3 regions of the Qingrenia yutianensis genome follow, and region 1 is predicted to be linked to each of the others. Evidence: predicted binding sites of a transcription regulator. Region 1 holds the regulator's gene; each other region holds the start of a gene.
The links. The regulator Rex, encoded in region 1, represses fermentation and respiration genes when NADH is low (regulators of the CRP and FNR family bind a similar motif). The targets are predictions, from matches to a motif close to ATTGTTAANNNNTTAACAAT.
Positions count from the first base shown of each region.

Region 1 (10,637 bases):
AGCACGAAAAGTCGATTGCATAAATTTTGGAAATGCCGTCAAAGCGCGGTGACGAGTCCATTCTGCTTTCCTCACAGCGGTTTTCGGTTTCGGAAATTCTTATTTTCCACTCAAAAAGCATTTTGTCCTCGCAGGCGCGCGTTTCTATAATATAGTTTAAATATTTTTTCAGTTTTTCAAAGCTTTCGGACAAAATTGAAATGTCGCCCTGTGACTTGAAAAGCTGTAATGTTTGATACGCAAGTATCGGCGGTTCGATGTTTTCGCCCTTGAAATCGGGTGTTGCCGAGCTTGGAATAAATCCGTTTTCATCCTGTAAATCAAGCGCCGACATAAGGCACTGTTTCGCAAGATCGGGCGAGATACAGCGCATTGAATACGCGCACATTGCCGTGCAGAACGGCGACATTTTTTCGCCGTTAAGGCGCGACGGAGTGCACCACATACCGTTGAAACTGCCGTCCGCCGAGTAGGCGAGCGACTTTAAAACCGACATACTTTTGCCGAAAATCGCCGAGATGTTTTTAGGCATATCTTCCACAATGGGGAGTTTTGCGAAAAAGTCGAGCTTGCCCGAAATTTCGCGGTTAACCTCGGTTGTGAATGCCTCCTCCGCGTCGGCAGGCGCATTTTTTCCGCACGCGAACGCAGACACGCGGTATGCTTCGTTTTCTTCGGAATAAAGCGCAAAAGTGCCGTTTTCGCCCGTGTATATTTCGGTGTTTCCTTTCCTTATATATTCAACGTCGCCGTCAAAAACGCATTTGAGCTTGTATGCTTTAAGACGGCGAACAAGCACGGCGTTCTGACGCACGAATATAAATTCAGCAGAGCTTATCGAGCCGTCGTTTGCCACAATGCTTGCCTTTATAAGGTCAGACGAAACCACCTCGAAAATTATGTCGGACACATTTTCAAACGCGATATACAAATATGCCTTAAGCGCCGTGTTAAAGCCTAATCCGAGCCTGTCCGACAAAAGATTTGCCGAAATTGCTTCATTATATATATTATTGCCGTCGAGTGCGGAAAACGCGAACGACGCGCCGCCGCCCCAAACATTTGGAAGTGCCATAGTTTTTCCTCCTTAAAACAGCCGAAATTATGCCGTTTTGCACGGGTAAAATGTGCTATTTTCGGCTAACTGCTTTTTATTGTACCATATTTTTTTAAATTATGCAACATTATCCGTGTATAAACCATATATAAACCGCATTTTTGGGCGAAAAAGACGTGAAAATAATACATTGGAACGATAATTTTTACCCGAAAATGTGCTTCGGTTTTTTATAAAAACGGTATTCTCTCCCCACTTTGATACGATTTTAAGTGATTTTACGTGCAAAACATGTCGAAAAAGGGGGATTTTTGAGTAATTTTATGCAAAATTGCAAAAAATTTCAGCAAACAAATGTAAAATTTAAAAATTTTACAAATTGTTTGTGCAAATCTGCACATTAAATTTATCAAACCTTGAAATTTGCCTTTGTTAAGGCAAATTTTAATATTGCATTTTTTGCGTAAAACTAAAAAATATCACTCAAAAACGGCGCAAAAATCATAAAAAACGGGGCGGAAAAGTGCAAGTTGTTAAAATTTTGTTAAATTTGCACTAAATTTTTAACAATTTCGCAAAACGGGTATTTTTGGCTTAAAAAGGCGATATACTGTATTACAAAGGCATTTTTGGACACTTTTTAACCTCAAAACACGCAAAATTAAAAGTCTTAAAAGTTACAAAAAAGTTAAAAAACTTTGTGAAAATTAACAATAATTATTTTCCATATTTTGTAAAAAAGTTGACAAATGCACGTTTTAAGAGTTAAACTGTAAGTCCAAATACCGAAGCGATATTTTTTCGCAGACTTTAAATTGCCGGAAATACAAGTTTTGGCAATCGGGTTTTATGACAGTTTATTTTTCAGCACGGCGAAATTCGGTTTCAAAATCTTCGGCAAAATAAAACAGGTATGAGGAATTAGGAGGATATTATGTTACAAAAAACAGCAAGGGGCAACAAGAGAATTGCTGTTATTTCAGGCCTTTTAGTGTCTGTTCTCTTGACTGTGACGGTTTACGCGGCGTCAGATTACACCGCAAACGTTACGGACGGCACCGAAGCTTTGTATTCAAGCTTTATTACAAGGCAGAAGGTTGTCGATTTGCTCGAAAACAATCTTTCCGTAAGAAAAACGGATAAGTCTTTTACCGACGCGAGAAGCTTTGCTCTCGGCAAAACGAAAAGGATTACCGTTGACGACGGAGGAGAAATTAAGGAGCTCTACACAGAGGCAACTTACGTGCAGGAGCTTATTGATGAAAATGTCATCAAGCTTACAAGCGATTTCGACTTTTTAAACGTTGCGTCGGACGCGCTTATCACAAACGATTTAAAAATTGAGGTTACGCACGTTACCTCAAAAACCTACAAAACAACGTTTGATGTGCCGTATAAAACCATCACCGAGTATGACGATACGCTTAAAAAAGGCGAAACAATCGTCGTTCAGGAGGGCGAAAACGGCGTTGCTGAAAACACCGTTGAGGTTATTTATCACAACGGAGCGGAGTTTACAAAAAACTGTTCGCAGACTGTTATAAAGGAAAAGAAAGACAAAATCGTGAAAATCGGCACGCTCGAATATGAGCCGGTTATGCCCGAAGTGGTTGAACCGATTGCGAGCGTGGGTGCCGTGAGCGAAGAAAAAACGCTTCCTGCGCCGATTAAGTTTAAAGCGTCGGCATATTGCGCGTGCAGTGCTTGCTGCGGAAAATCGACGGGAATTACCGCGTCGGGAATGAAGGCGCAGTACGGCACGGTTGCGGTTGACCCGAGGGTTATTCCGCTCGGAACGCGTCTTTATATAGAAGCGTCGGACGGTTCGTTTGTTTACGGCGAATGTATCGCGGCAGACACCGGCGGTGCGATTAAGGGAAACAAAGTCGATTTGTTCTTCCCGTCACATTCCGAGGCGCTCTCGTTCGGCAGACGCACGGTTAATGTTTATATATTGGGTTAAAATGAGAATATGATATAAAAAAATCAGACGGATTTTTCCGTCTGATTTTTTGTTTGCTGTTGATTTGTATTGTCCGAAAAATCAATCGTCCAACGCGTTGAGTTTATACGACAGCATCATCAAACTGTCGGAGAGGTGGACGTTTTCGATAACAACGTTTTCCTGTTCGTCCAATTCCGTATACGAAAAATTCCAAATTGCCTTAATTCCGAGCGAAATGAGGTTTTCCGCGACCGATTTCACCGCCGTACGCGGAACGGCGAGAATGGCAATATCCGGCTGATTTTCGCTTATAAAATCTGCAATGCCGTCATAGTCCGAAATGGTTAAATCGCTTATCTTTCTGCCGACTTTCGCCTTGTCGTTGTCAAACACGCCGACAAGCATGAAACCTCTTTTTTTGAAATTTGTATGGTTGGCGAGCGCGTGGCCCAAATATCCGGCGCCGACGATAATTGTCTTTCTGCCCGAATATAAGCCCAAAATTGCGCCTATTTCCTTGTGAAGCATTTCGACGTTATACCCATACCCCTGCTGACCGAAACCGCCGAAAAAGTTGAAATCCTGCCTTATCTGCGATGCGGTGACGCCCATTTTACGGCTTAGCTCACTTGATGATATTCTGTAAATCTGTTTTTTCAAAAGGTCGTCAAGGTATCGGTAATACCTCGGCAGTCTGCGTGCAACTACGTCGGGAACTTTCCTTTCCTTCATCTCAATACCCCCGAAAAAATCAAAGCTTTTCTATTGTTTCCATAACGTATGCGGCAAATTCCTTTGCTGTCGCACCGTCTTTATTGCCGGTTACGACAACCTTTTTCTCTTTTTCGGCGCAGATTGTGAGCGCCTCGTCGAGAAGGTGTGCCTTGTCGGCAAAGCCGATGTGGCGAAGGAGCATTTCAGCCGCGCGCAGTATGCTGGACGGGTTTGCGTATTCCGCAATGCCCTCCTCAACCATACGCGGAGCAGAGCCGTGAATAGCCTCAAACATAGCATATTTTTTGCCGAGATTTGAGCTTCCTGCCGTGCCGACACCGCCCTGAATCTGCGCCGCCTCGTCGGTGATGATGTCGCCGTATAGGTTGGGCAGAACGAACACTTCAAACGAACTTCTGATGTCCTCGTTGATGAGATTTGCCGTCATAATGTCAACATACCACGAGTCGAGCGTTATGCCGGGATAATCCTCGGCAACCTTTTTGCAGATGTCCAAAAACTTGCCGTCGGTGGTTTTTATGATATTCGCCTTTGTAACGGCGGAAACGCGCTTTTTGCCGTTGTTTTTTGCAAACTCAAACGCCGCGCGCGCAATTCGCTCACAACCGCCCGTGGTGTGTATGCAAAAGTCCACCGCAAGGTCGTCGGTGACGTTGATACCCTGTGAGCCTACCGCATACGAACCCTCGGTGTTTTCGCGGAAGAACGTCCAGTCAATGCCTTTTTCGGGCACTTTAACGGGGCGCACGTTCGCAAAAAGGTCAAGCTCACGGCGCATTGTAACGTTTGCGCTCTCAAGATTGGGCAAGCCGTCGCCCTTGCTGGGGGTGGTTGTCGGACCTTTCAGGAGCACGTTGCATTTTTTAATCTCCGCCATAACGTCGTCGGGGATTGATTTAAGTTGTTTTACGCGGTTTTCAATGGTAAGACCTTCAATTTTTTTAAGCTCAACTTTTCCGCTTTTAATTTCGTCTTTGAGCAGAAAATTAAGAATATTTTCCGCCTCGCGGAGAATTATCGGACCAATTCCGTCGCCGGGGATTATGCCGATAACGATTTTGTCAAGCGCGGTAAAATCGGTGAAATCTTCGTTTTGATTGAGTTTTTCGGCTCTTTCAAGCTGTTTTTTCAAAAGTTCTGCGAATTTTTCGGTTGCATTGTTTATGTAATCGTTCATTTTTTCTCTCCCAAATATCTGTTATTTTGACATTTCTTTTGTGTAATTGAGCAATCCGCCCAGCGCCATAATATCTCTCTGACGGTCGGAAAGCGCAAAATTAACTTTAAATTCCGTGCCCTTTGTAACGTTTTTCACAACGAGCGAATTGTCGTTTTTAACGCTGTCCAAAAGGTTGTCAATTACGAGCGTGTCCATCATATCAATTTTGTCATAGTCCGCCTCGTCGGCAAAGGTCATAGGCAAAATGCCCGAGTTGATGAGGTTTGCCATATGAATACGCGCAAACGATTTTGCGATAACGCCTTTTATGCCGAGATAGAGCGGTGCAAGCGCCGCGTGCTCGCGCGACGAGCCTTGTCCGTAGTTTGAGCCTGCAATGATAAATCCGCCGCCGTTCTCTTTCGCGCGCTCGGGGAACTTGTCGTCGCACGGCGCAAGACAGAAGTTTGAAAGATACGGAACGTTTGAACGGAACGGCAAAAGTTTTGCGTTTGACGGCATAATGTGGTCGGTTGTGATGTTGTCCTCAACCTTAATGAGCGCCTTGCCGGTAACGCTCATTTCAAGCTTGCCGTTTACGGGATATTCCTTGATGTTCGGACCGCGCACAACTTCAACATCGTTGTTTTCGGGCGCAGGTTCAACCACCATATTGTCGTTGATAAGGAATTTTTCTGGCATCTCGATTTCGTTTGAAATGTCAAGCTCGGTCGGGTCGGAAAGGTATCCGTTAATCGCCGAAAGTGCCGCGGTTTCGGGGCTTACAAGGTAAACCTGAGCCGATTTTGTTCCGCTTCTGCCCTCAAAGTTTCTGTTAAACGTACGCAGAGAAATCGCGTCGGTTTTGGGGGACTGACCCATACCGATACACGGACCGCACGCGGTTTCGAGTATTCTTGCGCCTGCCGAAATCATATCGGCAAGAGCGCCGTTTTGCGAAAGCATATTGAGCACCTGGCGCGAACCCGGTGAGATTACAAGGCTCACGTCCTCGGCGACGGTTTTGCCTTTGAGGATTTTCGCAACTTTCATCATATCCATATACGACGAGTTTGTACAGCTTCCGATTGCAACCTGGTCAACCTTGATTTTGCCGATATTTTTAACGGTGTCAACGTTGTCGGGCATATGCGGTTTTGCCGCAAGCGGAACAAGTTTTGACAAATCTATTGTGATTTCCTCGTCATATGCTGCATCATCATCGGGGAGAATGTACGAAAAGTCGCTTTCCCTGCCCTGTGCTTTCAAAAATTCTTTTGTGATGTCGTCGCTGGGGAAAACCGACGTTGTTGCGCCCAGCTCCGCACCCATATTCGTGATGGTCGCTCTTTCGGGAACGGATAAGGTTTTAACGCCCTCGCCCGAATATTCAATAACCTTGCCAACACCGCCTTTTACGGTCAAAAGGCGCAGAACTTCAAGAATGATGTCCTTTGCCGCAACCCACGGTTTGAGTTTGCCGACAAGGTTAACTTTTACAACTTTCGGCATTGTTATGTAGTACGCACCGCCGCCCATAGCAACCGCAACGTCAAGACCGCCCGCGCCGATTGCGAGCATACCGAGTCCGCCGCCTGTGGGAGTGTGGCTGTCCGAGCCGAGAAGCGTCTGACCGGGAATACCGAATCTTTCAAGGTGAACCTGGTGGCAGATGCCGTTGCCGGGACGCGAGAAATATATGCCGTGTTTTTTTGTAACCGTCTGAATGTATTTGTGGTCGTCGGCATTTTCAAATCCCGACTGGAGTGTGTTGTGGTCGATATACGCAACCGAACGTTTTGTTTTAACGCGCGGAATACCTATTGCCTCAAACTCAAGATACGCCATCGTTCCCGTGGAATCCTGTGTGAGCGTCTGATCGATTTTGATTGAAATTTCTTCGCCCGCAATCATATTTCCCGAAACAAGGTGGCTTTTTATAATTTTTTGTGTGATGTTCAAAAAAATCATTCCTTTCTGTGAATTTTTATACAATACATATTATATTTTATACATTTTTATAAAATACGTCAATATGCACATTATACAGAAGTTTGCATTGTTTTGATTTGCTTTTTATACACGTTCATATACATAAATATACAGAATATCAGCGAGAACGACTCTGCTATCGGGAAAGCAAACCAAACGTTTATAACGCCGAACTGCGACAAAAACTTTGCGACCGGCAGAATGAGTACAATCTGACGCAGAAACGACACCGTGAGCGAATAAACGCCCTTGCCGATTGCCTGGAAAAACGTGCCGAACATTATGCCGATTGCCGCCGGTATAAAGTTGAGCGAAATTATGCGAAGTGCCGGCATACCGATTTCAAGCATATCGGGTTTCGCGTTGAAAATCATAAGAAGCTGTCTTGGGAAAAGCGAGAAAATTGCCGTTCCGACAGCCATAATAACCGCCGCGATAATTGTGCCTTTTTTAACCGCATCAACAAGACGTTTGCGGTTGCGAGCACCGTAGTTGTAACCCATAATCGGCATAACACCCTGTGTAAGTCCGAAAACAGGCATAAACACAAACGACTGAAGTTTGTAGTAAACGCCGAGAACCGTAACCGCCGTGGGTGTGAGCACGATAAGGATTTTGTTTAAGAAAGTTATCAGCACCGACGCTATGCTTTGCATAACGATTGACGGTATGCCGACAACGTAGATGTCTTTGACCGTTTTTAAGCGGAATTTGAAGTTTTTCAGCGTAAATTTAACGTGGAAATCTTTTTTCAGCGCGATATAGAGCGCATAGAACATTGCGATAATCTGCCCCATAACCGTTGCGATTGCCGCGCCTTTTACGCCCATTGCAGGGATAAAGCCGAATCCGAAAATGAAAATCGGGTCGAAAATAAGGTTTATCACCGCGCCGATAAGCTGAAAAATCATAGGGTAGAGCATATTTCCCGTCGCCTGGATTGATTTTTCGATGCTGACTTCGATGAACACACCGAACGAGAACACCATTACAACCCACATATAGTCTACTCCCCAGTTGATGATGTCGGCAGATACGTCCGACGCGCCTTTTGCCATAGACGATATGAACGGTTTTGTGAAGAAAATTCCGATAAGCGCAAAAATTATCCACGTGATAAAGCCGAGGACAAGCCCGTGATTTGCCGCGTGCGACGCCTCGTCATATTCTTTTTCGCCGAGTCTGCGCGATATGAGCGAGTTTACGCCGACGCCCGTGCCGACCGCGAACGAGATTATAAGCATTTGCATTGGATATACGAGCGATACCGCGGTGAGCGCATTTTCGCCGAGAAACGATACGAAGATACTGTCGACAATGTTGTATAACGCCTGTATAAGCATTGAAAACATTGCGGGCAGTGACATCGAAAAAATTAGTTTTGTCATGGGCATTGTGCCCATTTTGTTTTCTTTCATCAGTTTTTTCCTTTCGTAAGATTTATCGTTATATTATAGCATATTTTTGATATTTTGTAAATATTAAATTTGATAAAATTTGTAAAGCGGAGGAGATATTTGTGCTGTAGGGGCGATGCCCGCAAAAGCCCCGTTGGATTTAAAGAATTTTCGGTTTAAAAACAACAAAAAAGACGGTATTACCCGTCTTTTTTAAAACTATTTTACCTATTTTATTTTTTCTTTCATAACCTCCACGGCGGTGATAAGCTGTGCGTCTTCGCCGTCGGGGATATATTTTACCGACATTTTTTTATATTTTTCGTCAAGCTCGACTTTTTTGTCGGGTTCAAGACCGATTTTGTCGATACAAACATTTTTCGGCGTGAAATATTTCGCCGTGGTAATCTTTGCAATCGACTTGTCGCCGAGGTCAAAAATCGTTTGAACAACGCCTTTTCCGTAGGTTTTTGTGCCGACGGTGTACGCCTTGCCGTTGTCGTGCAGAGAGCTTGTGAAAACCTCCGCCGCGCTTGCGGTCTGCGCGTTTGTGAGAATTACAATCGGCAAATCAATTTTTTCTTTGTCTTTCGCTTTATAGACGTTCTCCTTTCCGTTTTTGTCGCGGACAGTGAGAATTATTCCCTCGTCGAGAATTTGGTCGACGCAGTTTGTGATAATATCGAGCGCACCGCCGGGGTTGTTTCTGACATCGAAAATAATTCCCTTTGCGCCCGAATTTTTTGCGTTGTCAAGCGCGGTTTTAAGCTGTTCCGCACAGTGTCCTTCAAACATAGAAATTCTGATGTACGAAATACCGCCGTCCAGCATTTTGCCCGAAACCTGAACCGTTTCAATTTCGCCCGGCTCAACATTTATGTCAATCATTTTGCCGCCGCGTTCAACGGTAACGGCAAAAGTTTTACCTGCGTATTCTTTAATTGCCGACGAAACCTCCGAAAGAGCTTTGCCGGCCATATCCTTGCCGTCGATTTTTTTGATTATGTCATTCGGCAAAAATCCTGCTTTTTCGGCAGGAGTGCCCTCGAAAATGTCCGAAATCACCGTTTCTTCGCCGTTTTTCGTCACCTCAACACCGATGCCTGTGTAATTTCCTGTGCTGGTTTCGGTAAACGAATCGTATTCGCCGGACGAAATATATTCGGTATACGGGTCGTCAAGACCTGCAAGATAGCCGGCATATGCCCAGTCCTGCATTTCTTTTTTATCGATGTCGCCGTAAAAATACTTATCCACAAGCTTATCGATACGGTTCAGCTTTGCAATTCCGTCGGCGGTTTGGTTATTTGAGAGAAAATAAACAATATTACTGCCGAGCGCAAAGTACAAAACAGTTGACGAGATAAACGTCAAAACTGCGGTTATCAGCACTGTATAGACTGTTTTTTGTTTGTTAGTCATTAAAAATAAAATCTCCCGAAATTATATTTGCATTGCATTTGCAATGCGTTTGCGTTAATTTTGTGTTACTTCTGAACGTACGGAAGCGGATTTACGGGCGAACCGTTTACGCGCACCTCGAAGTGAATGTGCGGACCGCTTGAAAGTCCCGTAGAACCGCATTTTGCAATGACTGTTCCGCGCGTAACTTTCTGTCCTGCCGACACGCAAAGCGAGCTGTTGTGACCGTAAAGCGTGGTGTATCCGCCGCCGTGGTCGATGATTACGTAGTTGCCGTAACCGCCCGAATTGTAGCCGGCAACGATAACCGTTCCGTCGTTTGCGGCGAGAACGTTTGTGCCGTAGCCTGCGCCGATGTCAATGCCGGCGTGTCCGCGGTATGTACCGAGAACAGGGTGCAGACGTCTGCCGTACTGCGACGTGATAATCGTTGACGACGCTGACGGCCAGCCGAACCGTCCGCCGACGAATTTTGTGTTTGTTGAAACTTTTGCCTGTGCGCTCGCCCAAGCCGCCGCCTCTTGTTTCTGCGCCGCCTCATAGGCTTTCTGATATGCCGCGATGTCCGATTCAAGCTTTTTCTGGCGTTCCTCATTCTGCGCTATTTTCGTATTTAGCGTCGCTTTGCTGGACTCAAGGCTTGATTTATTTGCGTTGAGCGTTGCCTGTGTTTTGTCCAAATCGTCTTTGAGCGTGCGGATTTTCTCCTCCGTCGCTTTTAATGTGTCCAAAAGGTTTTTATCGTATTCCGACACCATTTTGACGATTTCCATTCTGTTCAAAAAATCAGTGAGCGAGCTCGACGTTGAAAGCATTTCAAGATACGTCTGGTCGCCGTTTTCAATCATATATTTGACGCGCGTTATGTACGACTCGTTTTGCTCGGCGCTTTTCGCCTCTGCTTCTTCGAGCTCTTTCGCGGTTTGGTCG
Region 1 is NZ_JACRTE010000004.1:18,315-28,951, forward strand. It holds gene H8706_RS04445 (MGH1-like glycoside hydrolase domain-containing protein) at 1-1,075, opposite strand, end outside; gene H8706_RS04450 (3D domain-containing protein) at 1,992-3,020, shown strand; gene H8706_RS04455 (redox-sensing transcriptional repressor Rex) at 3,102-3,734, opposite strand; gene H8706_RS04460 (isocitrate/isopropylmalate family dehydrogenase) at 3,754-4,914, opposite strand; gene H8706_RS04465 (aconitate hydratase) at 4,936-6,867, opposite strand; gene H8706_RS04470 (MATE family efflux transporter) at 6,939-8,306, opposite strand; gene H8706_RS04475 (S41 family peptidase) at 8,514-9,707, opposite strand; gene H8706_RS04480 (murein hydrolase activator EnvC family protein) at 9,773-10,637, opposite strand, start outside.

Region 2 (10,637 bases), on a different contig from region 1:
CGCCCTGATCGTATAATTTCTTAAAAATTTTCTGAACGGCTTTTTCGTGATAATCGTCGGTTGTACGGATAAATTTATCGTAGCTTGCGTTCATAAGGTTCCAAATATCGCGGATTTGTCCCGAAATTTTGTCAACGTGCTCTTTGCACGAAATATGTTCGTTTTTCGCGATTTCCTCGATTTTTTGACCGTGCTCGTCCGTACCTGTGAGGAAAAACACATCATAACCCATAAGACGTTTAAACCTTGCAATAGCGTCGGTAAGCACGATTTCGTATGTGTTGCCGATATGCGGTTTTCGCGATGTATACGCGATTGCGCTGGTTATATAAAACTTCTCTTTTTCCATTTATTTCAACCCTTTCTTTAATAGGTAAATTTCGATTTTGCGCCTGACATTATATATATTACCATTTTTTGCGAGTCAATTCAAGACCTTACGTGCCAAAATTTAAAAAAATTTCAAAATTTTCAGAATTTTTTTCAAAATTCTCTTGACTTTAACTGTGTTTATGTGTATAATAACTATTGTTGTTTTCAGTACGCGCTTCTAGCTCAGCTGGTAGAGCATTCGACTCTTAATCGACAGGTCCAGGGTTCGAATCCCTGGAGGCGCACCACGTCGGAATGGACTTCGCTCCATTCCGATTTTTTATTTTCATAAAAAATCAGTCATAACGCTTCGTCATTCCTCCTTTTCCGCGAAAAGTCACGTTTGTTTCGGCTATGCGCTTGCAAGCGCACGCATAACGCCTGCACTGCACTACCAACTTTTCGCGGTGTGTTCTACATCAGCAAACATAAATTCGGTTGGCTTTATTATTTTTGACAAGCTTTGCTCATTTCGGTTTTTTATACGAAAATCAGTAATAATGCAATACTTTTCTTCGTGGCAATTTATCAGTGCAATAAAAATAAAATTTTTTCAAAAAACTATTGCATTTGGAAAATATATGTGATATAATGTTCGATGTTGGTGTTCAAAATCAATACGGCCCGTTGGTCAAGCGGTTAAGACGGAGCCCTCTCAAGGCTCAATCACGAGTTCGATTCTCGTACGGGTCACCATTTAAAAATCCTGCTGCTCTATCGCGGCGGGATTTTGTTTTATCGCATGTATATAAAACAAAAAAGTACACATAATTAAATTTAAGGAGAAAAAGAATATGGAAAAAAATCCTATTGCAAAAATGACTATGGAAAACGGCGGTGTGGTTGAAATTGAGCTTTCGCCGAAAGATGCCCCCATCACGGTTGAAAATTTTGTAAATCTCGTAAACGACGGCTTTTACAACGGACTTACCATTCACCGTATTGTTCCCGGATTTGTAATTCAGGGCGGCGACCCTATGGGCAACGGTATGGGCGGTTCCGACAAGAAAATCAAAGGCGAGTTTTCGGAAAACGGCGTTGCGAACAATTTAAAGCACACAAAAGGTGTTATCTCAATGGCAAGAGCGTTTGACCCCAATTCCGCAAGCAGTCAGTTTTTCATCGTTCTTGAAACTTCGCCCATGGTAAGCTGCAGCCTTGACGGAAAATACGCAGGTTTCGGCACGGTTATTTCGGGTATGGACGTTGTGGACGAGATTGCAAAGGCAGAAACGGACGCAAACGATATGCCTCTTGATGAAATAAAAATCAAAACAATAGAAATACTGTGAAAAGTTGCACAAAAATATGTTAATTTTAACAAAAAAATATGATAAATCCGTTATTTTTTTAACAAAAGCTTGCATATTTTTTTAAATTGTAGTAAAATGAAACAAAATAAAATATTATATTTATTTTAGGAGGAAAATTATTATGGCAGTAAAAGTTGCGATTAACGGTTTCGGTCGTATCGGACGTTTGGCTTTCCGTCAGATGTTTGGTGCAGAAGGTTATGATGTTGTTGCTATCAACGACCTCACAAAGCCCTCTATGCTTGCTGACTTGTTGAAATACGACACAGCACAGGGCGGATACTGCGGCAAAATCGGCGAAAATCTTCACACTGTTGAAGCTGACGACGAAGCTAACACAATCACAGTAGACGGCAAAACCCTTACAATTTATAAAGAAGCAGACGCTTCCAAGCTCCCCTGGGGCAAAATCGGCGTTGACGTTGTTTTGGAGTGCACAGGTTTCTACTGCTCCAAAGATAAGAGCCAGGCTCATATTGACGCAGGCGCTAAAAAGGTTGTTATCTCTGCTCCCGCAGGCAAAGACCTTAAAACTATCGTTTACAGCGTAAACGAAAAAACTCTTACAAAAGATGACAAAATCATCTCTGCTGCATCTTGCACAACAAACTGCTTGGCACCTATGGCAGATGCACTTAACAAATATGCTCCCATTCAGAGCGGTATTATGTCTACAATCCACGCTTACACAGGCGACCAGATGATTCTTGACGGCCCTCACAGAAAAGGTGATTTGAGACGTGCAAGAGCAGGTGCTGCTAACATCGTTCCTAACTCGACAGGTGCTGCAAAAGCTATCGGTCTTGTTATCCCCGAGCTTAACGGCAAATTGATCGGTTCGGCACAGCGTGTTCCTGTTCCCACAGGTTCCACAACAATCCTTACAGCTGTTGTTAAGGGCAAAGACGTTACTGCTGAAGGCATTAACGCTGCTATGAAAGCTGCCGCTTCCGAGTCGTTCGGTTACAACACAGATCCTATCGTTTCTTCCGACGTTATCGGTATGAAATTCGGTTCGCTCTTTGATGCAACACAGACAATGGTTGCACAGATTGCTGACGATTTGTATGAAGTTCAGGTTGTTTCGTGGTACGACAACGAGAACTCTTACACAAGCCAGATGGTTAGAACAATTAAATACTTCGCAGAACTTGCGTAAGTTAAAAATCAAGCCCGCTTTTAAAGCGGGCTTTTTTGATGTGAATTAGACCGCCGATACTTTAAACAGTATCGGCGGTTAGTATTTACGCAACAGCTAAATACTGCTGCGGTTTTGGTTTATTTCAATAACACAAGACAATTTCTGCACCGTCAAAGCCGAGCGGAAGAATATTATACGACGAAGTCCAGGTGTCGGTATCGGTGTCTATGTTATTTTGCCAATTTAAAACGTCAATTCTCGGCAGCACAACGGTTTTATAGGTCATTTTGCTGACCTTGAAAAATCCGTCATCGGTTATTTCACCCATATCGCGTACGGTTGCAAAATCACCGAGTTCAAAATCTATATGAGCGGATTTTAAATTCGACATAAGCCGATAAAACCAAGAATCAAAGCGGTCAATTTCGGTATCGTCAATTCTATCCGGCAGTTTTTCGTTCAAAATCGTATATGCCGTTTCAAGCGGATGCAAAACCAAAACGTCAGCGCAAGGCGAGCCGAAACGTGTAAATTGTGCCGTTCTCGCACAATGCATATATACATTTTCATACTTATCCCAATAAGGCTGATAGTAGTTTATATGCGGTGCATAACCGCGTTTTCTTCTGCCCTCGAGTGAATAAAAAATTCCGTGAACACTTCGGTGATTTACACCGAAAACCGCAAGACGGTCAAAAAGATACATCTGATTTCTGAAAGTCATATTTTCGGTCGATGCGCCGTACATTTCGCACAGAATATGCTCGCCGTTTCCCGACTGATTTGCCGCCGACAAAACCTGTATCGGCGTGGTGTAAAGGCGCCGACTGTCGCGCAGCTCGTCGCCGTGCCTGCTTTTTATCGGCGAATCGTTCCAGTTCGCATTTACAGTGAGAATGTCAATCCCCGGAATATCAAAATATTTGTAAAACGGCTAAGCTGCCGCAGAAAACCGAATTTGATTTTTAAGGCAATTCTCACCGAGAAGATGCCCCGAAAATTTTAAGTTTTTAGTTTTGCACCATGCTTTTAAACGCTTAAAATAGTTGTTTTCCATAAGCTTCTGAATAAGCGTCCAATAATGATAGCGTACTGTTTTATAATCGTCCTCGGCAAACCAAAGCTTAAAAATATGCGGTGCGATATCATATCCGTATTCGTTTTTAAAAATATCAAAAAAGCTTTTCGGACAAGGCGGGAAAGCCCTGCCGAACGCAGGTTCGTCCACCCACACGGACAAAACGGTATTGCCGTAAAATTCTTCAAAATCAGACCACATATTCTCATAGCAATCTTTTATGTAATAATCCACCGAATTTTTGTCAAAAAGGTGAACAATGGAGCCGGACAAGCAAACGCAAAAGCTCATATCATTATGTGTGCAGATAACGTTATCGCCAAGCGATACCTCATTCGTCTTTTTGGGAACAATGTGGCTTATTGCGTATTCGGACGGAATATTCGGAATACACTCCGGCATATATTTCGCCTGAAGATACACGGTTATGCCGAGTTTTTTCGCATTTTCAATAATAAAACGTGTTTTCTTCTTAAAATTCTCGCCCGGATAATCGGAATTAAGTCCGGAATACGTTCTTATCAAAATGCTTTTTGTGCCGATTTTCGACATTTCGGCAAGCTGAAAGAGCAATTCTCTGCTTGAAAGAGTATTGTTAAGCATAAAAAAATCGGTGCCGTAATATGAAGAATCGGGATTTTTAAACCGCATTTGTTTGTCGCGCATATAAATTTACTCCTCAAAAAATATAGTATTAAAAAGCGTTTCGGCAAAGAGATTGTGCATACTTCTTATCGGGTGGTTAATCCTGTTTGCAAGAAGAAGATTTATATCGGCACCGGCACGCTCAAGCGCCTTCCACTTTGTATAACAGTCCGCAACCGCAACGCCGTTTTCGTGTGCAATTTCTTTTGCCGTTTTCATAAATAAATCCATTTTTCCGCCGTTCTGATACTGCGCCGTTTTTTCGGCATAATCTTTCAAAATCGCGCCCGTAACGCGCGTATTTAGCATATTCGGCGTCATAAATATCACTTCGCAGCCGGCGTTTTTTATTTTTTTAAAAATCAAATCAAGCGAATTTGCATAGTTTTCAAGCTCGCCGTTTACGTCGTTCAAACCGTAGCACACCACTGTTAAATCGGGCGAATGACCGACAACATCACGCTCAACGCGCTCAACGCCTGCCGACGCGTTGTCACCGCCTATTCCCGAATTTATAACGTTAAACTTTCTGTGCGGAAAAACCGCATTGATTTTCTTTCTCAAAATATTGTGATATACACTTTCGTAATCGGTAACGCCGTGCATACCATCTAATGACTCAAAATATCCGTGAGTTACACTGTCACCGAAAAACACAGCAGTAAGCGAATTGTTTGTTTCAAATTTTTTAACAAGGTTCGAAATCACTTTACAATCACCCTTTCAATGCCGAGAACATCGGCAATTTTTGCGATTGTTTCAGCGCGATGACCGATACCGAGTGCATAATGGTGCGTGGGGCCTTCCATAACCCATTTTTTTACAAATTCTTTGGTTGTCGGTTCGAAAAATCCCCGCGTGTTTGTGTTTCCCGTCGGCGGAATGGCTCCTGCTTTTGAAATCCCCTCTCCTATTACAAATTTAAATTTGCCGTTTGCATCTTGTGTAATTCCAAGCATAGTAATCGGACCTTCTTTAAGCTTAAACTCAACCGATGCGCCGTGACCGGGCTTACCGTGGTATTTTTTAAGACTTCGCAGAACAGGTTTGCCCTCGGCAACCGCAAGGTGATGAGGGCCGTCGTGACCAACAAGAATGAAATCCTCCTTAAAGTCGAACGGGTGAAATTCCGCAAAGCTGCCGCCGATATTGAGTCTGTCCATAATGAGCATTGCGACGCAGGTTTTTATATCATATTCACCGCACATCGGAAATCCCTGCGCATTGAGAATGGAATTTCCCACGATAAATGTAGACGAAATTTTACGGTGCAGACTGTTCTCGTTTCCCTCGTAATAGTATGCAAGACCCGTAAGATTGTGCTTTTCCACAAATTTATCGAGTGCAACCGCGGTTTTCGCCGCCTGGTATTTATCCTCGTCGGTGAGCTTTGACGTTACAGGGTCGGATTTTGGTTCTGGCATATCAAATTCCGCGTCGATTAGTTTGATTTTCTTTTGGACTTCGTCCTCGGTAACCGTATTGTAAACACTTATGACATCGTCGATTTCAAAAAGCGGAACGTGCAGACCGAATGCCGCCGAAAGAGCGGTCGGGTCGGTGTGCATATCATACATTGCCTCCATTGTGTGACCCATAAGTCCCATACGCGCGCCCTTTAAATCGTGCAGAACCTTTGCAATATCGCACCACTCGGCAACTGCTTTTTCTGCCTCGGCATCGTTATACAAACTGCCGATTATAACGTCGGCAACCTTTTTGCCCATACGTATTGCAACACCCGTAAATTCGGGAACCGAGCAAATATTGTCGTTTTCAAGCTGCATAAAAGTGTTAGCCTTTGTATAGTCAAGCGCGGAAAGAGGCTGAAGCGCGGTGAGAATTACGGGCTTGTCAACCTCCTTGATTATCGGAGCAAACACCGACGACGTCGCATATGTAACCATATTGCAGAACAAAATGTCAACGTCTGCCGCGAGGATTTTTTTAACCGTTTCGTATGCTTTTTCACTGCTGTCAACCATTCCGAAATCAACGGTTTCAACGGCGTTTTTTTCAACCGATTTCACAAAATCTTTGTGAAACCCCATAATATTACCTTCAAGACCGTCAAACTGTGCCCAGTAAGTCGCGTGTGCCACCGCAAAAACTCCTATTTTTGCCGTTCGAGCTTTTTTTCGTGTAATCATTTTAATTCACAACCTTTATTTTTTGTATAAAATTATTTTATATTTTTTGTATATCTTGATAATAACACTTTACAATAGCAATAACAATGTAAGAAATAAAGATTTTTTTGTAAAAAATAAAGCTTATACTTTCAGCCATAACCGCAGGACGTATCGAAGACTGCGAGCAAAAGACAATCGTTTTTGCCGTTTTGGCGCCGTTGGGCTTATCTGTATAAAAACCGCACTGCGGATATTTGCTGCAAACACAGCCTACGAGTGCACCGTCTTCGCCATAAAATGCGGTAACAATAAGATAATCAGGATTTTTTGTAAAAAACAAAGAATTTGCATCGAAATGTATTTTCACTTTTTCACCGCATTCGGAAAAACTTAAGCTTGCGCCTTCCGTACCGCTTTATGACGAAATTTTAATATAAATGTTTTTATCATCCCGCACTGCCGACACACAAAAAACATTACCCTCGGCGCTGAAAGTTACCGGTGACGCAAGCAAGCTTGAAATTAAATATTTCTTTATAATTTCACCGTCTTTTGCAAAAAAAGCTGATACGTCCGTTAAGCTGCCGCTGACTGTAAATACCGCGTCTTTTTTGCCGTCCGAAACTGTATTTCTTTCAAGATAATACAAATTGATATTTCCGCCGTTCTCCGTGCCGAAAGAATAATTCACAAGCGGTGACGTGATTTCCGGCGCAGCGTATTCATATGCGGGTTCGGGAGGTATGTCGATAATTGTAATATTATCGCCTTTTAAACTGTCCCAGTCGTAAAACTCCCAGTCAGATTCGTCATCGGAAAACACATTTACAGTAAAAGTACATAAAACTGCCGCAATAAAAAACACCTTAAAAATAGTTTTTTTCATATTCTCATCATCGCTTTCTGACTCTCATACCACATCTAATTAATTTCAACAACACACGAAATCGGTGCGGAATTTTCAAAACTTTCAAACATAAAAGCCTTAGCCGTATATCCGAAAGCGTTTTCGGGCACATTCACGCTTGCTGACGCAATGCCGTTATTACCGTGGGAAAACGCTATATTTTTCATACAGTTATTGTTATCGTACAGGCAAATAATTATAAGAGCGTCTTTTTCATATTCATATTTGAAATTTGCCGTAAGCGTCCCGCCGCACGCTGCCAAAATATCAGATACTCCGTTGCCGTCAACGGTAAAACCATCTCCTATAAACGTTCCTTTGCCAATGTAAAAATAGTCGGATTCGGCAGTAACGGTATTGCCCTGTAAATCTGTTATAACTGCGGAAAGAATGTGTCTGCCGTCCGAAAGCTGCGGAAGATTTGCGTAAATTGTGCAATCCTCCATATTGAAATCGGCACATTTTTTACCGTCCGCAAACAACTCTGCTTTTTTTACAAAGCTGACGTTTTTGCTTAACGCAAGTGAAATTTTCGTATTGCTGTTTTTAGCGAACACCGCAGTTTTTCCGAACGGTGCGTCTGCGCCGACAATAGAAATATTGTTGTTTTGTATATTAAGGCTTTTAAGAGCAATACGTCCGCCCATTGACTGGTGATCACCCAGACAAAAACTTCCCGATGTACGAACGGAAGTAATCCCCGAATTTTCCAGCAATGAATTAATTTCGTCGGCACTCTTTTCAAAATTGTAGCTGAATCCCGTGGATTGATTCTCGATAGAAAGCGAAATTGCACCGCCGGCATAAGAAAGAGTAAAATTCGTGTCGCCGCCCATTGTGAAACGGGTGCCGTCCGTCGTTACATCCGTGCAAAGCGTTTTGGAACCGTATTGAAGTTCTATGGTATGTCCCAAATCTTCTTCGGTGGGATTGCCGCTTGTATCAAGCTTCGATGTGCTTTTAATGTTGAATCTGAAGGTGTTGTTCAAATCAATCGGTGGATTGTAAACCACATCGACCGCCTTTTCGGGGTCATAAAGCGAATTAAAATAGAGCCTTACAATGTTTGAATTTTTAGGATATTTTCCGTTCGGATCATCGGAAAACACACCCGAAACAGTGTAATTTGTTCCCAAATCCATTTTGAGCAAAAAATATCCCGCAACGGCTGTAATGCCATTTTCACCGACTCCGACACTGTAATCCTTTGTCGCGCTGCTGCCTTTGAGCGAGCGTACAAAAAGCTTGTCAATCTCGTAATTCAGTTTATCGTTCGTATAAACGCCGTCTTCCGGAGATAAAAGCGTATAGTCGCGGATATATTCCGTTTTGCGCCCGGCAATATCATCGGCTGCCGAAACGGATGTTGAACATAAAATTAATGCCAATGCCGCAGCCAACGCCAAAACCCTCTTGCTTATTGTTTTTTTCATCATCACACCGTCCTCGTTAATAATTCAGTATGAAAACTTTCTGCAAAATCATATATTTCCAATACCCTAAAATTTTTGTGCAATTATCGCCCGACGAGCAGTAAGTCAAAATATCTGCCTGACTTACGCTTTTTACGGAAACTTTTCCTTTGTTGTCCCTGTTTATACTGTAAATTTCGGATTTTAATTTTGCCGCTTTGAAGCTATTGGCAGACGCATTTGGAATTTCACTTGTTTTATCTGTGCTGCAAAGCATAAGAATATCGTCTTTTTTATCATATACAAAGCTTTTTCTCAAAAAATATTGTGCAATCGGATTCGGCGAAACATCTTCGGTAATTTTATCCTCGCTGCAGTCATATGTTTTAACAATTCCGCCGCCGATGACCTCATCATTATACAAGTCGCAGCGAATTATGTCGCCGCAGTCAATGGCGCGTGCCGCAAATATATCCTCATAAACAAGAATTTTCTTTTTTACCGAACCCGAATTAACATACAGGCACACCATATCTTCATCGTCCGACGAAACGAGCCGTATATCTTCAACTACCCATAAGGTCTTGTCACCCACATCGTTTTCGGATGACGAAAGCTCCGAAACGAGAACATCGGCGTAAAAACTGTCGTTAATTCTGTATGCCTCGGGCGCATAATATTTATCGTTTACATACGGATAATACATTGACGCAACACGATATTTTCGTTTGTCTTCCGATTCGCTTTTATTTATTATAAACACCGTGGACTCTGTTTTTTTCCAGAAAAATTCTTCACCGAAGCCTCCGCCGTATGATTCGGATTTAAATCTCAAAGCAGGATCACACGATCCGTATATTTTTCTTAATGTACTCACATCATCCTCTTTTTTCATCATTGGATATTATTCCCTTTATAACCGCAATGTCATATGCCCCGTTTTGATTGTTGTCAATCAAGACAAGATATCCGTTGTCGGGAGTGTAAAGCGCTGTGCCGTTGTCGGCAATAGGTCTGCCGTTGTATATAAATGACGCATCAGACGACATTTTTTTCGTTTTTGTCTTTCCGTTTTCGTTATACTCATATGTAAGGTTGTAAAAGCTTATAATATCCTCTGCATTTATCAGAGCGGTATTGTTGTAATCGTCACAATTTATATACAAATAATCATCATATTCCGCCAAAAATTCAACACCGGAAAAAAATCCGTGACGCCTTGCGGACTTCTCATATCCGTACGGATATGCGCCGAGCGACTTTGCCTCGTCGTTTCTGCCGAGTATTTTTACTGCGATAACAACAGCGTCTGCGTATGTAATCGGCGTATCCGGATTAAAAAGCCCGTCGCTGCCGGAAACAATATTTAAATCATATGCGGCATTTATATATTTTGAATATGAAGCATCGGCATCTACGTCAAGAAACAGATTTCTTTCGTCTTTCGGAATATCGCCCAATCCTATTGCACGCATTGACGTCTCGGTAAATTCGGCGCGTGTAATTGTTCCCGATTTGCCGTATGAATTTGCTATACCCAGCGCAGAAAGCACCTTGAAGGCTTCACCTGCGCCATTTTCGCCGGCATTTCCGCCGATGTTTTCGTTATACCCTGCCGGATAAGGCTTATTATTATA
Region 2 is NZ_JACRTE010000001.1:290,135-300,771, forward strand. It holds gene metG (methionine--tRNA ligase) at 1-349, opposite strand, end outside; tRNA gene H8706_RS01290 (tRNA-Lys) at 545-620, shown strand; tRNA gene H8706_RS01295 (tRNA-Glu) at 994-1,068, shown strand; gene H8706_RS01300 (peptidylprolyl isomerase) at 1,167-1,664, shown strand; gene gap (type I glyceraldehyde-3-phosphate dehydrogenase) at 1,807-2,844, shown strand; gene H8706_RS01310 (hypothetical protein) at 2,969-3,622, opposite strand; gene H8706_RS01315 (hypothetical protein) at 3,761-4,570, opposite strand; gene H8706_RS01320 (SGNH/GDSL hydrolase family protein) at 4,577-5,257, opposite strand; gene H8706_RS01325 (L-fucose/L-arabinose isomerase family protein) at 5,254-6,651, opposite strand; gene H8706_RS01330 (hypothetical protein) at 7,097-7,567, opposite strand; gene H8706_RS01335 (hypothetical protein) at 7,603-9,021, opposite strand; gene H8706_RS01340 (hypothetical protein) at 9,038-9,898, opposite strand; gene H8706_RS01345 (S-layer homology domain-containing protein) at 9,879-10,553, opposite strand; gene H8706_RS01350 (S-layer homology domain-containing protein) at 10,532-10,637, opposite strand, start outside.
Region 2: the regulator Rex is predicted to act here: its motif matches at 1,711-1,730, upstream of gap (type I glyceraldehyde-3-phosphate dehydrogenase).

Region 3 (10,637 bases), 140 kb from region 1:
GCCGTTCTTGAATGCTTCAATCATATTTTTGTCATCGGCAATGTGCGCGAGAACCCTTAATTCAATCTGTGAATAATCTGCGTCAACAAGCGTGTATTCGTCGTTTTTCGCAACAAACATTTTGCGGATTTCGCGCCCCAGTTCTTTGCGCTGGGGAATGTTCTGCAAATTCGGCTCGGTTGAGCTTATTCTGCCCGTCACGGTGACGGTTTGGTTAAAGCTTGAATGTACGCGCCCGTCACTGCCGATAACCGCCAAAAGTCCGTCCGCATAGGTGGATTTCAGCTTTGTCAGCATACGGTATTCCAAAATATATTCAACAATGTCGTTGTATCCGCGGAGTTTTTCCAAAACCTCCGCGTTTGTGGAATATCCCGTTTTCGTCTTTTTAACGGCAGGCAAATTCAGCTTTTCAAACAGAATTACGCCGAGCTGTTTGGGCGACGAAATGTTAAATTCCTCGCCTGCGATTGCATAAATCTGCTTTTCCAGAATACCGATATTTTCGGACAAATATTTTGAAAAGTCCGAAAGTTTTTGTCTGTCAACCTTAAATCCCTCAATTTCCATTGACGCAAGAACCTTTACAAGAGGCAGTTCAATGTCGTATAAAAGGTGCGGCTGTTCGTGCTTTTCCGCCTCGGCCTTTTCATATTTCCAAAGAGCCGATACCGCGTCGGTTTCTCCGGCGGCAATGCGCGAAAACGTTTCGGAATTAAGCGCCGAAACGGTGCATTTTTCTTTTTTTAACGTTTCTTTCAAATCGGGAATTTCAATGTCTAAAAATTCACTTGCAACCGCGCTGATTTCGTAGTTCGAGCGCGACGGATTTAGAATGTATCCGCCCACCGACGTGTCGAAATATTTCCCGTTAAATTCTATGTTTCTGCCGTGCAGAAGAACAATATCTTTTTTTATGTCGGACGAAATTTTTGTGATGTTTTCATCTTCAAACACACGTTTTATCTCGCCGTAAAAATCGCCCTCGGTGAACATATCGTTGTAAATTGCAAAAACGGTATCGCCCGAAAGATAGCAAAATGCAAAAATTTCGCCGTCCGCTTCGTAAATTCTGTAAACAAGATTGTTGTCATCACCGCACGAAGTTTCGGCTTTGTTAAGCTTTTCAAATTTAACCTCGGCTCTGGTCTTCGCACCGCCTATGCCGAGTTTTTTCAAAAATGAGTTAAACTCAAGATTTTTAAATATTTTTTCGGTTTTTTCCGCGTCAAAATTGCCGTATAAGTTGTCGTCAAAGTTAAAATCAATCGGCACAAAACGGTCGATTTTCGCGAGCGTATAGCTTAAATACGCGCTGTCTTTGCCGTCGGCAAGCTTTTTGGCAACGCTCTTTGTGTTTTCGTCCGCGTGCGCAAAAACTCCGTCGAGATTTTCGTATTTCCGGATAAGTCCGAGCGCGGTTTTTTCACCTATTCCGGCAACTCCCGGAATATTGTCCGAGCTGTCGCCCATAAGCGCCTTAACGTCAATAAACCGCTCGGGCGTAACTCCGTATTTTTCAAAAACCGCGTCCTCGTCGTATGATGTGGTTTCGTTCGCACCGCCCTTGGTGACGGTGAGAAGAATTTTTGTGTTTTGGCTTGCAAGCTGTAAATCGTCCCTGTCGCCCGTGACGATATAGCATCCGACATTTTCTTCGTCGCAAATTCTGCTGATTGTGCCGATAATGTCGTCCGCCTCGTAGCCCTCTTTTTCGTACATTGCAATGTTAAGCGCCGACAAAACGTCCTTTAAAATCGGCATCTGCATAGCAAGCTCCTTGGGCATAGGCTTTCTCTGCGCCTTGTAGCCGTCATACATTTTATGGCGGAAGGTAGGCGCTTTTAAGTCAAACGCAACACACACATAGTCGGGCGAAAGCTCGTCAATATTTTTAAAAAGTATGTTTAAAAAACCGTAAATTCCGTTGGTGAAAACTCCGCTTTTGTTTGTGAGAAGTTTTATGCCGTAAAATGCACGGTTTATTATGCTGTTTCCGTCGATAAGCAATAATTTTTTCATTTTAAACTCCTTAAATTTATTTGCCTGATTTATCATTATATAATATTTTGATGAAAAAATCAATATATTATTAGTGAACAAAAAATGAATAAAATATAAAAAAAGCTTCATAATATAAATGTAGAACACAAAATATTTACGGAGGTTTTCACAATGGAAATAACGGATATCAGAATAAGACAGATTGCTGAAACGGGAAAAATGAAAGCGGTGGTGTCGGTGACGTTTGACAACTGCTTTGTGGTGCACGACATCAAAATAATCGAGGGGCAGGACAAGCTTTTTATAGCAATGCCCAGCCGAAAAACTCCCGAAAACGAGTATAAAGACATTGCGCACCCGATAAATATGGAAATGCGCGAGCTTTTGCAGCAGAGAATTATTGATAAATACGAGAGTACGCTCGTTCAGGACGAGCTTAACGCTATTGATATAGTGGGATAGAGTCTTAATATATAAAGAATGCAAAAAAGGACGGTGAAAATTACCGTCCTTTTTTGCTTGTGTTTGGTGTTTTTAATTGTGTGCAGGCAAAAGTCATTTTGCCGTTTGTTAAGGTAGGTGATTAAAAATTATTTTGCGCCGTGACACTTGCCGTGAAGAGCACAATGTGCGCACCCTGCGCCGCAAGAGGATTTTCCCTGCCGCTTATTCTTTACAAGATATTTAACAATAAGCGCAACAATCAAAATAAGCACTGCAGCTACAATAATTGTAGAAATGTTTTGTGCAAGCCAAGCAAACATAAGCAGTCCTCCTCGTTATTTATGTAGTTAGTTGTATCTAACTTACAAAAGAAGTGTAACACATATTTTTTTGTTTGTCAATAGTTTTTTTAATATTTTTACGCAAACACAAGGACAAGGCAATGCCGCTTGACATTGCCCCGCAAATATTATAATATTATTATGTATAACTGTAGCTAAATAATGTAATAAACGCGCAAGCATTAGATTGTTGGGAGTCTAATGCTTATATCCTTGTCTGCTCTCTTTAAATCGTGACATTCAAATTGAGCAATAATGTGAGCTTTTGTTTTACGGTTTATATTATACACTGGATTATTGGTATTGTCAATGTGCAAAATATACAATAATCCAGTGCAAAAATGGTCAAATATATACAAAATTCATAGGGGTGATGTTATGGAAAACAACGAAAACAAGAACAGTCCGGCGAGAATAAAAGCGAACAACCGATACAATCAAAAGCACTACAAGCATATTACGCTGAATGTTAAAAATGAGGATTATCAAGAATTTATGAAACATATCGGCGAAATGGGGTGCAGTATAAACGCATTTTTCATAAAGAGTGCAAAATATTGTCTTGAAAATAAAATTGACGTGACAAAAATCAAATAAAATCTGTTATTTTGTTTGAAAATGTTTGAAAATGCTTGACTTTTTCCGAAAATCTGTTAAAATTAAGCTATAAAATTATTGTTAAGTGAGGTTTTTAATTATGACAGAGGCAGAAATCAAGCAACAGATTTGCGACATAGGCAAAAGAATTTACGACCGCGGAATGGTTGCGTCAAACGACGGAAACATCTCGGTTAAAATTTCGGAAAACGAATTTTTGTGCACTCCCACGGGCGTGAGCAAAGGTTTTATGACACCCGAATACATATGCAAAATTGATTCCGACGGCAAGGTTTTGGAGGCGAACGAGGGTTTCAGACCGTCGTCCGAAATCAAAATGCACCTTCGCGTATACAAAGAGCGCCCCGACGTTAAAAGCGTTGTTCACGCGCACCCGATGTATGCCACAAGCTTTGCAATCGCAGGTATTCCCCTTGTAGACCCCATTATGCCCGAGGCGGTTATTTCGCTCGGCGCTGTTCCCATTGCGGAATACGGCACACCGTCCACCGAGGAAATCCCCGACGCGGTTTCAAAATATTTGCAGGATTTTGACGCTGTTCTTTTGGAAAACCACGGCGCGCTTTCCTACGGCGATTCGCTTCTTAACGCGTATCACAAAATGGAGTCGCTCGAATTTTACGCACAGCTTTTGTTCCTTTCAAAACAGCTCGGCGGACCCAACAAATTTGACAACGAAAACATCAAACGTCTTTATCAGATAAGACGCAACTTTAAAATGACCGGCAAACACCCTGCAAACCTTTGCAACGGTCAGGACTGCAAGGACTGCAACGTTATGTCCTGCTGTGTCAAGATGAGATAAAAGGAGTTTTTTATAAAATATGCTCGCGATTGAACGTCACAACAGAATACTTGAAATGTTAAAGGAAAACGGCTCGGCGGCAGTCAGTGTTTTGAGCGAGGTTTTGGGTGTTACCGAAGAAACGGTGCGCCGTGACCTTGAAAAAATGGAGAAAAACGGCGAGCTTATCCGCACGCACGGCGGTGCGGTGAGCGTTGACCAAACCACCGCGGAGCTTTCGTACAACCGCAGATTTAAGGCGTATACCGCCGAAAAGGTGCGCATTGCAAAAGAGGCATCACGGCACATAAACCCGTTTGACACGGTGTTTATCGACGCGTCAACCACCGCATATTATCTTGCAAACGAAATTAAAAACATCAAAAATTTAACCGTAATTACAAATTCGTTGAAGGTGATTTCGCTTTTGTCCGACAGCGGTGTGAGAGTGGTGAGCGTCGGCGGTGTTTTGAGCGAAAACGGTTCATTTGTGGGAAATATTGCGGAAAAATGTATTGAAAAAAGTCTTTTTGCGAACAAAATGTTCTTTTCCGCAAAAGGTTTTGCCGACAATTTTCTTATTCTGGAGAGCGACGGCGCCGAGGCGGCAGTCAAGCAGAAAATGTTTGAAAATGCGAAAACCAAGTATTTTTTGTGCGACAAAAGCAAGTTCGGCAAGGTGGGGCATATCAAGCTCACAAGCGCGGACAATGTGGATTATATCATCACTGACAGGCATTTTTCGGAGGACGAGCGCGCGTATCTTGACGAACACGGCACAAAAACCGCGGAGGTATAATTTGCCGTATTTTGAAAAATATTTTCACTTTTATATTAAATACCGTTTTATCATAATTGATAAAGCGGTATTTTTTTGTCAATTTTTTGGTTAAAACGGCATAATTTTTGATTGACCTGCCGAAAACTATGTGATATACTTAAATTGTATAATTGTATGCAAAATTTTAAATTTTCGGAGGTGCACGGTGAATATTCTTCATTTAAGATACGCCGTTGAGGTGGCAAGCACGGGTTCCATAAACAAAGCGGCGGAAAATCTTTTTATGAATCAGCCGAATTTGAGCCGTGCGATAAAGGAGCTTGAGGAAAATCTCGGCATTGCTATTTTTGAGCGCACAACGCGCGGAATGATTGTAACGCGCGAGGGCGAGCAGTTTTTGGAATACGCGCGCAAAATTCTTGCGCAGATAGACGAGGTTGAAAACATCTACAAACGCGAACGCGGCGAAAAACAGCGTTTTTCCGCGTCTGTTCCGCGCGCAAGCTACATTGCCGAGGCGTTTCTGGCGCTGAATAAGTATATCGACAAAAAAGAGCCGTCCGAAATTTTTTATCAAGAAACAAACTCTATGACAACCGTCAGCAACATTGTAAACGGCATATGCAGGCTGGGAATTATCCGCTATGCGTCCAACTACGACTCGTATTTCAAACGGCTTTTGGAGGAGAAAAATCTTTCGTATGAGCTTATAACAGAGTTCGGTTATGTTGCCGCTATGAGCGAGAAACACGAGCTTGCAAAAGAAAAAACAGTGTCGTGCGAGAGCCTTTCTGCGTTTACCGAAATTGTGCACACCGATTCTTCAACTCCGCCGCAGCCTTTTCCGTCGCATAAAAGAGAGGTAACAGAGGATAATATAAACAAGCGTATTTTTGTGTTTGACCGTGCGAGCCAGTTTGACATTCTTTCGGAAAACACCGACAGTTTTATGTGGGTTTCGCCGCTTCCCAAAAGCCTTTGCGAGCGTTACAGGCTTGTGCAGAAAAGGTCGGAGGAAAGCAAGAAAATCTACAAGGATATGCTTATTTACAGAGGCGACTACAAGCTTTCAAAGCTGGACAGCATCTTCATCTCCGAAGTTTGCAGAGTTAAAAGGGAATGTTTTAATTTTTGATATGTATTTTATAGTATATCGTTTTTGATATATTGCTATATTTTATTTACTATTCCTAATGTGAAAAAACTATGTTAAAATTTTAACAAAGGTAAGAGATGTTAAAATTTTGCCTTTGGAAAAGCGATGCAGTCGGCACGGCGGGGAAGTTTTCATCAAAAGATGTGCCGTGCGTATTAAGAATGGGAGGCCTTAATATTATGAAAACGAAAAATTATGCACTGACAGACAGTGTGGAAAGTCTTGAAACGGCTATTGCCCGCGTTAGAAAAGCACAGAACGAATTTTCCGTATTTTCACAGGATAAGGTTGACAGGATATTTCTTGCGGCGGCTTCGGCGGCAAACAAAATGCGTATTCCGCTCGCCAAAATGGCGGTTGAAGAAACGGGAATGGGTGTTGTTGAGGACAAGGTTATCAAAAATCATTATGCAAGTGAATACATCTATAACGCATACCGCAATACAAAAACCTGCGGTGTAATTTATGAGGACAAAGCATACGGAATTAAAAAAATTGCCGAACCGCTCGGAGTTATTGCGGCGGTTATACCGACCACAAATCCCACATCTACGGCAATTTTTAAAACACTTATTGCATTAAAAACCCGAAACGGAATTATCATAAGCCCCCATCCGAGGGCAAAAAACAGCACCATCGCCGCGGCGAAAACGGTGCTTGAGGCGGCGGTTGAGGCAGGCGCGCCCGAAGGCATAATCGGCTGGATTGACTCGCCGAGCCTTGAAATGACAAACCTTGTTATGAAAGAGGCTGATATTATCCTTGCAACAGGCGGGCCCGGAATGGTAAAAGCGGCATATTCGAGCGGAAAACCGGCGCTCGGAGTAGGTGCGGGAAACACACCTGCGATTATCGACAGCAGTGCCGATATTTTAAAAGCGGTAAACTCGATTATCCATTCAAAAACCTTCGACAACGGTATGATTTGCGCGTCGGAGCAGTCGGTGATTGCTATGAGCGATATATACGACGAGGTTAAAGCAGAATTTGCCGCACGCGGATGTTATTTTTTAAACCGCGAGGACACAAACAAGGTAAGAAAAACCATTATCATAAACGGTGCGCTAAATGCGAAAATCGTAGGTCAGACGGCGCACACAATAGCAAAGCTTGCGCATATTGAAGTTCCCGAGGATACGAAAATTTTAATCGGCGAGGTTGAGTCGGTTGATATTTCGGAGGAATTTGCGCACGAAAAACTCTCGCCCGTCCTTGCAATGTATAAGGCGAAAAACATTGAGGACGCATTTGAAAAAGCGGAACGGTTAATCGCGGACGGCGGTTACGGTCACACCTCGTCGATTTATCTTAACGAAGTCACCGAAAGGGAAAAACTGGATAAATTTGCCGAGCGTATGAAAACATGCCGAATACTGGTTAACACTCCGTCATCTCACGGCGGTATCGGCGATTTGTATAACTTTAAGCTTGCGCCGTCGCTCACCCTCGGCTGCGGTTCGTGGGGAGGCAACTCGGTCAGCGAAAATGTCGGCGTAAAGCACCTTCTGAATATAAAAACCGTTGCCGAGAGGAGAGAGAATATGCTTTGGTTCAGAACACCCGAAAAGGTTTATATCAAAAAAGGCTGTCTGCCCGTCGCGCTCGGCGAGCTTAAGACGGTGATGAACAAGAAGAAGGCATTTATCGTTACCGACGGTTTTCTCTACAAAAACGGCTATGCAAAGCCGATTATTGATAAACTCAACGAAATGGGCATTGCAAACACAGTATTTTTCGACGTTGCACCCGACCCGACGCTTGAATGTGCAAAACGCGGAGCGGAGCTTATGAAATCGTTTGAGCCCGACTGCATTATTGCTCTCGGAGGCGGTTCCGCAATGGACGCGGCAAAAATTATGTGGGTGCTCTACGAACACCCCGAGGCGGACTTTATGGATATGGCAATGCGTTTTTCCGATATACGCAAAAGGGTTTACACGTTCCCGAAAATGGGAGAAAAAGCGTACTTTATTGCCGTGCCGACTTCTGCCGGAACAGGCTCGGAGGTTACGCCGTTTGCGGTTATCACCGACGAAAAAACCGGCGTGAAATATCCGCTTGCCGACTATGAGCTTTTGCCGAATATGGCGATTGTGGACACCGATTTTCATATGTCCGCACCCAAAGGACTTACCGCGGCGTCGGGAATTGACGCGGTGACGCACGCGCTTGAAGCATATGCGTCAATGCTTGCGACGGACTACACCGACGCATTGGCGTTGAAATCGCTCAAAACAATATTTGAATATCTTCCGCGCGCATACGAAAACGGCGAAACCGATGTTCTTGCGCGTGAAAAAATGGCGAATGCCGCAACAATGGCGGGTATGGCTTTTGCAAACGCATTTCTCGGCGTGTGCCACTCAACGGCGCATAAGCTGGGCGCGTTCCATCACCTTCCGCACGGAGTTGCAAACGCTCTTATGATAGAACACGTTCTCCGCTTTAACGCGAGCGAAACACCGAAGAAAATGGGAACGTTTCCGCAGTACGACCACCCTCATACGCTTGAAAGGTACGCGGAAATTGCCGATTATTTGAAACTCGGCGGAAAAACTGACGAAGAAAAGCTTGAAAAGCTTGTCGGTGCGGTGAATGCTCTTAAAGAGAAAGTGGGAATTAAAAAGTCAATAAAAGATTACGGCATAGACGAAAAAGATTTTCTCGCGCGTCTTGACGAGATGACCGAGCAGGCGTTTGATGACCAGTGCACCGGCGCAAACCCGAGATATCCGCTTATGAGCGAGATAAAGGAAATGTATCTTGCCGCTTATTACGGCAAAGATGCAAACTTATAAAGGGGGGAGAAAATATGAAGCCTGAAAAAATGATTGCAGTACGAAACAACAAGACGGTTTACCGCGACGGTGACAAATGCATAAAGGTGTTCAACTCCGACTACTCAAAGGCAGACGTTTTAAACGAAGCTCTCAATCAGGCGCGTATCGAGCAGACGGGACTGCGCGTTCCGAAAATCCTGGAGGTTACGGTTATCGACGGCAAATGGTCGATTGTATCGGAATATATCAAGGGCAAAACGCTTGCACAGCTTATGGAGGAAAAGCCCGGCAAAAAGAAGGATTATATAAATATGCTTGCGGATTTGCAGGTGGCAATGCACGCATTGAGATGTCCTCTTTTAACCAAGCTTAAAGATAAGCTGGATATGAAAATTTCGCAGAGCGAGTTTGACGCAACAACGCGTTACGATTTGCATATGCGTCTTGATTCGATGCCGAACCACAAAAAAGTTTGCCACGGCGATTTCAACCCGAGCAACATCATTATAAACGAGCGCGACAGAGCGTATATAATCGACTGGGCGCACGCGTCGCAGGGAAACGGTGCGGCGGACGCGGCGAGAACCTATCTTCTGTTCTGGTTAAACGGAGATATAGAAGGCGCAAAGCAGTATCTTCACGCTTACTGCACAAGAAGCAACACCGCAAGGCAGTATGTTCAGAAATGGCTTCCGATTGTTGCGGCGGCGCAGTCGGTAAAGGGCAACGAGGCGGAAAGAGAGTTTTTGCGCGAGTGGGTTGACGTTGTGGATTATCAGTAAAAAATTATCAGCAAAAAATATGTAAAAAAAGCAGAGCGTGCAATGGCGGATTTTCCGCATTGCGCGCATTTGCACGAATATAAAGAATAAAAAAATTATAAATTTTTCGGAGGTATGAAAAAATGAAAGTTACGGTTTGTATCGGCAGTTCCTGCCACATTAAAGGGTCAAGACAGGTTGTTGAACAGCTTCAGTATCTTATTTCGGAAAACAATCTTACCGATAAGGTAGAGCTTGGCGGAACGTTTTGTATGGGCAGATGCCAGGAGGGCGTCTGTGTAACGGTAGACGAGGCTTTCCATTCGGTAACGCCCGAAGCCACAAAAGATTTCTTTGAAAAAGAAATAAAAGCTGAACTTGCATAAAAAAGGCGAAAAAGGAGAGATAAAGTGAAATGCCGAACTGTTTGACACTAAAAAAATCAAACTGCAAAAATTGTTACAAATGTATAAGACACTGCCCCGTAAAATCAATACGTTTTTCGGGCGAGCAGGCGCATATTGTGGGCAACGAGTGCATTTTGTGCGGTCAGTGCTTTGTTGTCTGTCCCCAAAATGCAAAGGAGATTGTGGATGAAACCGAAAAAACAAAGGTTTTCCTCCAGAGCGGTGCGCCGGTTATTGTTTCAATCGCGCCGTCCTTTGCGGCAAACTACGACGGAATAGGTATAAATTCTATGCGCAAAGCGCTTAAAAAGCTCGGATTTTTCGATGTTGAAGAAACCGCGGCAGGCGCGACAATGGTTAAAAATGAGTACGACCGTATTTTGAACGAAGAGGACAGAGATATTCTCATTTCGTCCTGCTGTCATTCGGTTAACCTTCTTATTCAGAAGTATTTTCCGAAGCTTCTTGTTTATCTTGCGGACGTTGTGTCGCCTATGCAGGCGCACTGCCTCGACATCAAAAGACGCTATCCCAACGCAAAAACCGTGTTTATCGGACCGT
Region 3 is NZ_JACRTE010000004.1:161,231-171,867, forward strand. It holds gene polA (DNA polymerase I) at 1-2,022, opposite strand, end outside; gene spoVG (septation regulator SpoVG) at 2,176-2,466, shown strand; gene H8706_RS05020 (FeoB-associated Cys-rich membrane protein) at 2,595-2,768, opposite strand; gene H8706_RS05025 (hypothetical protein) at 3,168-3,386, shown strand; gene H8706_RS05030 (class II aldolase/adducin family protein) at 3,487-4,212, shown strand; gene H8706_RS05035 (DeoR/GlpR family DNA-binding transcription regulator) at 4,232-4,990, shown strand; gene H8706_RS05040 (LysR family transcriptional regulator) at 5,178-6,107, shown strand; gene adhE (bifunctional acetaldehyde-CoA/alcohol dehydrogenase) at 6,308-8,926, shown strand; gene H8706_RS05050 (phosphotransferase family protein) at 8,941-9,690, shown strand; gene H8706_RS05055 ((2Fe-2S) ferredoxin domain-containing protein) at 9,813-10,055, shown strand; gene H8706_RS05060 ([Fe-Fe] hydrogenase large subunit C-terminal domain-containing protein) at 10,085-10,637, shown strand, end outside.
Region 3: the regulator Rex is predicted to act here: its motif matches at 6,178-6,197, upstream of adhE (bifunctional acetaldehyde-CoA/alcohol dehydrogenase).